DNA from 2 places in the Pseudoalteromonas sp. N1230-9 genome. Region 2 is predicted to be linked to the other one. Evidence: riboswitches for the same ligand, from Rfam matches in the RefSeq annotation. Region 2 holds a riboswitch; the other holds the start of a gene.
The links. Region 2 has a riboswitch for cyclic di-GMP ahead of LY624_RS16750 (chitin-binding protein). Riboswitches for the same ligand answer to the same signal wherever they lie in the genome.
Positions count from the first base shown of each region.

Region 1: linked by a shared signal. The riboswitch ahead of LY624_RS04535 (MotY family protein) and the one ahead of LY624_RS16750 (chitin-binding protein) in region 2 are both predicted to bind cyclic di-GMP.

Region 1 covers NZ_CP090419.1:954,872-958,611, reverse strand. The annotation lists gene LY624_RS04540 (sigma-54 dependent transcriptional regulator) at 1-754, opposite strand, end outside; gene LY624_RS04535 (MotY family protein) at 770-1,654, opposite strand; cyclic di-GMP riboswitch class I at 1,753-1,838, opposite strand; gene flhA (flagellar biosynthesis protein FlhA) at 1,971-3,740, opposite strand, start outside.
Region 2 covers NZ_CP090419.1:3,564,947-3,568,686, forward strand. The annotation lists gene LY624_RS16745 (S9 family peptidase) at 1-717, opposite strand, end outside; gene LY624_RS16750 (chitin-binding protein) at 827-1,396, opposite strand; cyclic di-GMP riboswitch class I at 1,510-1,600, opposite strand; gene LY624_RS16755 (efflux RND transporter permease subunit) at 1,724-3,740, opposite strand, start outside.

The sequences.
Region 1 (3,740 bases), 1.1 Mb from region 2:
CTAATCGCTCAACCTCTCGCTCCTGTAGGACACGAAGTAATTTGGCTTGCAGCTCTAAAGGCAGTTCGGTTATCTCATCCAGTAAAATAGTGCCACCATTTGCAAGCTCAAACTTACCCGCTTGCTGTGCTACCGCACCGGTAAATGCACCTTTGTTATAACCAAATAACATAGACTCCAGCATATTTTCTGGAATAGCTGCGCAGTTAACCGCAATAAATGGCTTATCTGCACGTGGAGAAGATTGATGAATGAAGTTAGCTAACTTTTCTTTACCTGTGCCCGACTCACCCATAATCAGTACGCTTGCAGATGTTTGTGCTGCACGATTGGCAAGTCTCAGCACTTGCTGTGATTTCAGTGACACAGCAATTAAGTCACTCACACCATGCTTCATAGAATCAGCGTTGCGGATGGTTAGTTTTAGTTGATCAGCAAAAAACGGTTTAAGTAAAAAGTCGACAGCACCATTATTAAGTGACTGTGAAGCAAGCTCACCTTGGTTCGATTCCACAAGCGTGATAATTTGTCCACCTTGATGAGTTCTTTTAACTAGTTTTACCAAGTCAACCAAGTTCATTTGTGCTTGTTGAGCATCAATTAATACCAGTTCAGGCTGATAACTCAAACAATAACCAATAGCATCGGGGATCGAATCTGTGTACAGAAGTTGATACTGCTCATCATTGATCGCCAATTCAATTTCACGTGATGGTTGTTCTGGCGCAAGCCATAGTAGATGTTTCTGATCCATATTCCTTCTCACACCTTAGCTTTTTTGACGAAATAGACGAATTAAGACGCGTCTATTTGACGACTGACCGTTCGAATCTGAATTGCTTGCCACGGGATAGCGTCCTCCGTGAGCCCTGATTTCAATTAACTTTGCATCGATCCCATACTCGATAAGTCGGGATGCCACATCATCTGCTCTTTCTTTCGATAACAAACGATTGGCAAGCGGAGAACCTACATTGTCTGTATGTCCATCAATCATGACTTTCTTAACTTTAGGATCGAGTTGAATATAACGAACTAGTTTCTCTAAATAACTCAGGTCTGCGGCACGTTTAACAACACGCTCTCCTGAGTCAAAATTAATTTCATAATCTCTCGCTTGTCGCCAAGACAAAGGTGCTAATTTTTCACGGCATTGCTGATATTGATCAATCGCGTTATCGCTATGAGTTGTAGGAAAAGTCAGTCTGAGCTGCTCATCACCAAACCCGACGATTGTATCTAACCAGTAGCCCTGCTTAATGGCGCTTAAAATAGGTGCAACACCTTTGTTAAACGTAACCTGTTGCTGTTCAATATTGGCTGAAAAGAATTGTATAGAAGGGGCAATCGCTCGTTTATCTTGCCAATCTGCTGTACGAGCAAATACCTGTACATCCGTGATATCACGCTCAGTTAACAGCCACTTAAAATCCAGATGCTGTGGCTCTGAAGGCTCGCTGATAATCGATAATTGTGCATAACTATCTAGTTTCTGGCTAAGCTGGCAATAAAAAGCATCGCCACTGACATACCATGTTGCCTGCTCATAATTTTGGGTAATTACGCGTTCAGCTTTCACAGGCAGTGCATAAGCAGTTATAATGCCTACAACAATTAAAAAAGTTGCCTTAACAAGCTGATGTGAGTTATTCATTCGTATTCCAATTATCATAAACAGCCCAATTAAGAGCTTTAACGTGTATAATAAGCGGAACAAATTGCCTGAAGAGGCGAATAGACGTGCCGCTAAGTTAATGTAACCCCACTATCATGACCTTGCGGTTTTAGACTGGAAGCTTTGCGTCCTACCCTTTCGGCGTAGTTTGCCATTTAATTGTCTTAGTGTTTCCAACTAAGTAACTGTTATTATAAAACAGTTAACAAGTACCTAATTCTTAATGATTATAGATAAAAAAAACCAAAAAGCAACATTATGGGTATTTATTCATATTAAATTCATACACCTCATACTATCCTAGGGAACCGATAATACTAACTTTAATGTTATCAGGCACTTCGTTATAAGAAAGTACAGATAAACCTCCCTTCGTAAATGAACGCGCATAGCGCGCCAGTAACGGTCTTAGCTGCGGAATAACAATCAACACAGGGTTAACACCTTGAGATTTCATTTCATCAGCAATCACAGGCATGGCTCGTTGAAACTGGCCAAGTAAATTAGGGTCTACAGCAAAACTATCCAATGCTACCTTCCCTGCTTGCATTGCTTGCTCTAACGAACTCTGCATCGTTTGCTCTAGTTTTTCATCTAAGCTATAAGCAGCTAATTCGTCACGACTGCCCATCACTTGTTTTACTAACACACGTTTTAGTGCACAGCGTACATCGGCAGCAAGTAGAATCGGGTCTTTTGTGACTTCAATACTGTCAACTAAAGTGCCTGCAATAGTCACGATATCACCAATCGCAACATGCTCCTTAAGTAGCATTCTCATCACTTTTAGTTGCAGGTTAATTGGTAAAGACTTTTCAAGCGCATCAGCCAAACTAGGTGATACAGCCTTTAATCTTTCGTGTAAGTTTTGAATATCCTCATAACTGAACAGCTCATCTAAATGCTCTTTTATCACTTTGCCCATATGCGTTGCGATCACAGTGGCTAAGTCGACAACTGAATAACCCATATTCAGTGCCTTGGCTTTATTTTGCTCATCAACCCACACCGCTTCCAAGCCATAAGCCGGATCTGTCGTTAGTTCACCATCTAACTGGCCGTAAGTATCGCCGGTGTTTAAAGCTAGTAGCTGCTTGGCATTCAGTTGAGCAGACGCAACGGCCACTCCCGCTAGTTTGATTTTATATTCTTGAGGATTAAGATTTAGATTATCTTTAACTCTGATTTCAGGTAACAAGAAACCAAGTTGTTCAGATAAGCTCTTACGCATACCACGTATTGTTTTTGCTAGTTCCTCGCCTTTTTCCTTATCGGCCAAATAAACTAAACGAAAACCAAGCTCAACGCTTAAAGTATCGACATGCGGAATATCTTGCCAGCTCAGAGCTGCTTGTTCTTGGGCAATTGTATCTGTAATGCTTTGCGCTTCTTCTAACTGCCCTTGTGGTGTCTTTTTGTAAAGTCGCCAAGCAACATACAAAAGAGGCAATGCAAAGCCAATAAACGCAAGGCTTGGCATACCTGGCACAATACCTAACACCAACATGACTAAGGCGGCGGTTAGAATAACTCTTGGTGAGGCAAGTAACTGGCTTCCCACCGCTTCACTCATGTCACCTTCATCGTTCATTCTGGTAACAATAATTGCTGCAGCAACAGCCAGCAGTAATGAAGGGACTTGCGCAACTAAGCCGTCACCAATTGTTAAAAGAGCGAAACGTTGAAATGCTTCAGCCATGCTTAAGTCATGCTGAAATACCCCGATACTGACACCACCCAGTAAGTTGATCACTAAGATGATCAGACCGGCTACTGCATCACCGCGTACAAACTTAGAAGCACCATCCATTGAACCATAGAAATCAGCTTCTTGTGCCACGGTGGCACGTCGTTCTTTAGCTTGTTCTGGGCCAATTAATCCCGCATTTAAGTCAGCATCAATTGCCATTTGCTTGCCCGGCATTGCATCAAGAGTAAAACGTGCTGCAACTTCAGAGATACGCTCGCCACCTTTGGTGATTACGACAAAGTTAATCACCATTAGGATAATGAATACGACGATACCGACAACATAGTTGCCACCAATCACCACTTCACCAAATGC
Region 2 (3,740 bases):
ACCAAGCCCCAGAAAAAAGCTTTTATCCTGTTCTTCATACACTAAAACATCATCTGCTTGTGGGGTACCTAACACATGGCGATACACCTGAAAACCCAATAAAGTTTGTAGGTCTTTTTTGACATAAAAGACTGTTTTACTGTCATTAGCCCAAACAATTTGCCCTTCCGTGTTTTCAAGTACATCGCTAAACACTTCGCCACTGGCAATATTTTTAAAACGCGCGGTGTAAATACGGCGGCCTTCGGTATCTTCAGAATAAGCAAGTAATTGCTCATCAGGACTAATTGCGACTTCACCTAGTTCATAAAATTCGTAATCACTGGCTAATTGGTTTACATCTAACAATAACTGCTTGTCGTGGGCTTCGATTGAACTACTTCGATAATGGCGCGCATATTCATCATCACCACGAACTTCTGAGTGATACCAGAACAGGCCATCCTTTACAGGAAAGGTATTATCATCCTTAACTATCCGCTCTTTTAGTTCGTTAAATAATACTTCTCGTAGCGGTTTAATACTGGCAAGCTGTTTTTCACAATATTCATTTTCTGCATGTAAATGTGCCAACACGTCTACATTCTCGCGCTCATCATCACGCATCCAGTAGTAGTTATCAGTACGAGTTAATTGATGAGCTGTTAGTTGATGAGGTTGTTTTTTAGCTACAGGAGTAGGCGTTAATAAAGACAAAGAATAAGAGTTTTGCGACACAGGAAAAACCACGATTAAAAACGAATGACCCGAGTCTAACACAGAAATAAAAAAGCCCACTCAAATTGAGTGGGCCAAACAATGCTAAATAGCATTTAGGGGGAAACTATCAATGTGATACTTGCTGCCATGCCATGGGCCAACTTTTACCCACACCAGGTTCATAGAGTGGGTTGTGTGATTCTTTCACACGACAAAACTCTGTATACGGCCAAGGTTTACACATATAAATATGGCCAGTCTTTGGTTGTAGTACTTTTACACCTGAGCTGTAAGCATTGCATGCTTGCGGATAAACATAATCATACTCTTGATTTTTATCCTTTATTTTCTTTTCGCACTTCGCAATACAGTTAAACGCCACTTTTACATGGGTTATACCCGTGCTTTCTAAGGCATAAATCTGATTGAGCCGATATGCAACGATGAGACCCTGCTCTGTTATTTTTCCTGCTCGAATCATGGGCATATGCACATTTATATGCTCAGCAATTGAACGAGGCCAATTATGAGGCTCACCCTCATCAGAGCTAGTGATAGGGTACTGAAATGACAAATCAGCTAACTCACCTTGTGCATCATAAAAAGTCACGACCACCTTATCCCCAACAAAAAGCTGAGTATGATGATTTAAGCAACCTATCGGCAACCACTTTCCAGAAGCCAGTGACATATGCATAAACAAAGTAACACCCTAAGAACAGCTAGTAGGTACTATCCAATAACAGCCGTACAAAATAAATACAATTTTAGTTTGAGGCAATAGATCCAAAGCACGAAGAATGTGCGCTTTTCAGCGGCCCCGCTATCATAGTTTTGTAATCAAAACCTTAGACCGGAAACTTTGCGTCCTAACCTTTCGGTTAGTTTGCCAAAAACTGAAACGAGTATAATCCTCAGTTGAAAACAAATCAAACAAAAGAATGTAACCGAAAGATATGCATAACAAGCAATTACTAGTCACAAATAAGCTATAAAAAAGCCAACCCGAAGGTTGGCTTAGTTATTAATCTCTTACCGCACGTCGATTTGGTATGAGCTCTTTCACTGAACGGAAAAAGCGTAAGAACACATGGCCTACATCACTCATCACGATATACAGACAAGGAACAAGTACCAATGTAATTAGAGTTGCAAACATCACTGCAAAACCAAGGGCCACTGCCATAGGAATAACAAACCTTGCCTGCAAGCTTGTTTCAAACATAATAGGAAGTACGCCAGCAAAGGTTGTAATTGACGTTAAGGTTATTGCTCTAAAGCGTGCACAACCTGCTTCAATAACAGCTTGGCGAGTTGACATTCCCTCTCGTCGAGCTTGGTTCACAAAGTCAGTCATAACTAAAGAGTCATTGATCACCACCCCAGCAGCAGCAATTAAGCCAAAGCCTGACATTAAGCTAATATCTAAATCAAACCAATAATGCCCCCAAATAGCACCGGTCAAGCTAAACGGAATCACCGACATAACGATCAATGGTTGTGAATAACTTTTTAGTGGCACCGCAAGTAAGATATACACTAAGAACATCCCCGCAGCGAAAAACATTAATTGCTCATTCGCCTGTGCTTGCTGCTCTTCAATGGCACCGCCTAATTCAGTTTTCACTGATGGAAATTCTTCTTTGAGCTGTGGCAGTAGTACATCGTCGACCTGCTTGACCACTTCACCTGGTTCTATGGTTTCTTCGTCAATGCTGCCGTAGATATACACAGTGCGATAGCCACCTTCACGGCGAATATAACTAATCCCTGGCTTTTCAGTTAGTTCAACTACATCACCAAGCAGTACTTCTTTGCCAGCAGGTGTCGTCACTACCGCATGTTTTAAAGAAGCAAATGCTTCGCGCGTTAATTTAGGATAACGCACCATTACACGAACTTCTTCACCACGGCGAATTACACGCTGTGCTTCTCCGCCGTAGAAACTTGCACCAACTTGATTGGCAATTGTAGCAAGGTCTAAACCTAAATCATAAGCAACAGGTTTTAAGCTAAGTTGGACTTCTTTACTAGCAGGGTCAATTGTCGAGCTAATATCAAATAAGCCTTTTTGCTGTTGCAGCAACTGAATAAAGCGACGACCCGCATCATTTAAAGTATCAACATCGGGCCCATAAAGCAGGTATCCAAACTCGCCATCATTGCCGCCGCCATTTACATCGTCGTAGATTTGCAATGATTTAACACCGGCAATGTTTGGCATCTGCTCACGCCAACGTCGCGATAGCTCAAAAGCATTATATGGACGCAAGTCCTCATCTACCAATGGTGCTAAAATTTGTGCTTCAGTACGCCCTTGATTAAAGACCAAAATATCACGTAATAATGTGTGACCAAACTCGCGTTCTGTCTCTTGATCAACCTTTTTAACCATGGCTTCAATTTCACGAATTGCTTCAATGGTCTGTATATCAGACGCATTTTCATTCATTTCCAGATTAATTTGCGGAAAGTCATGCGGTACTTTTGGTGTTGGTACAACACGTACTTGATTTGACGAAATTAAAGCGAATGTCAAAATCAAAAGGCCAATAAATGAGAATAACACTAACCAACGCCATTCAACACAACGCTCAATAAAGCGTTTATACGGACCATTCACAAAATTAAAGAAGCGCTTGTTAAAACGAGCTCGCCAACTCTCAGGATTGATAGGTGGAAAGTGAGTATGTGCAATGTGCGCAGGTAAAATAAGCTTTGATTCTATTAAACTAAATACCAGACATAAAATAACAACGACCGCGATACCGTAGAAAAATGCACTCTCTGGGCCACTTGATAAAGTAAATGGCGCAAATACAGCAATCGTCGTTAATACCCCAAACGTTGCCGGAGTTGCTACACGTTTGGCACCGTTCACAACGTTAACGACGCCGCCTCCTTTTTTCTCTATCTCAGTGTAGGCACTTTCCCCTATGACAATTGCATCGTCAACGACAATCCCCAGCACCATAATGAACGCAAATAGGGATACAATGTTAATAGTGATACCAAAAACAGGCATCATCATCATTGCACCT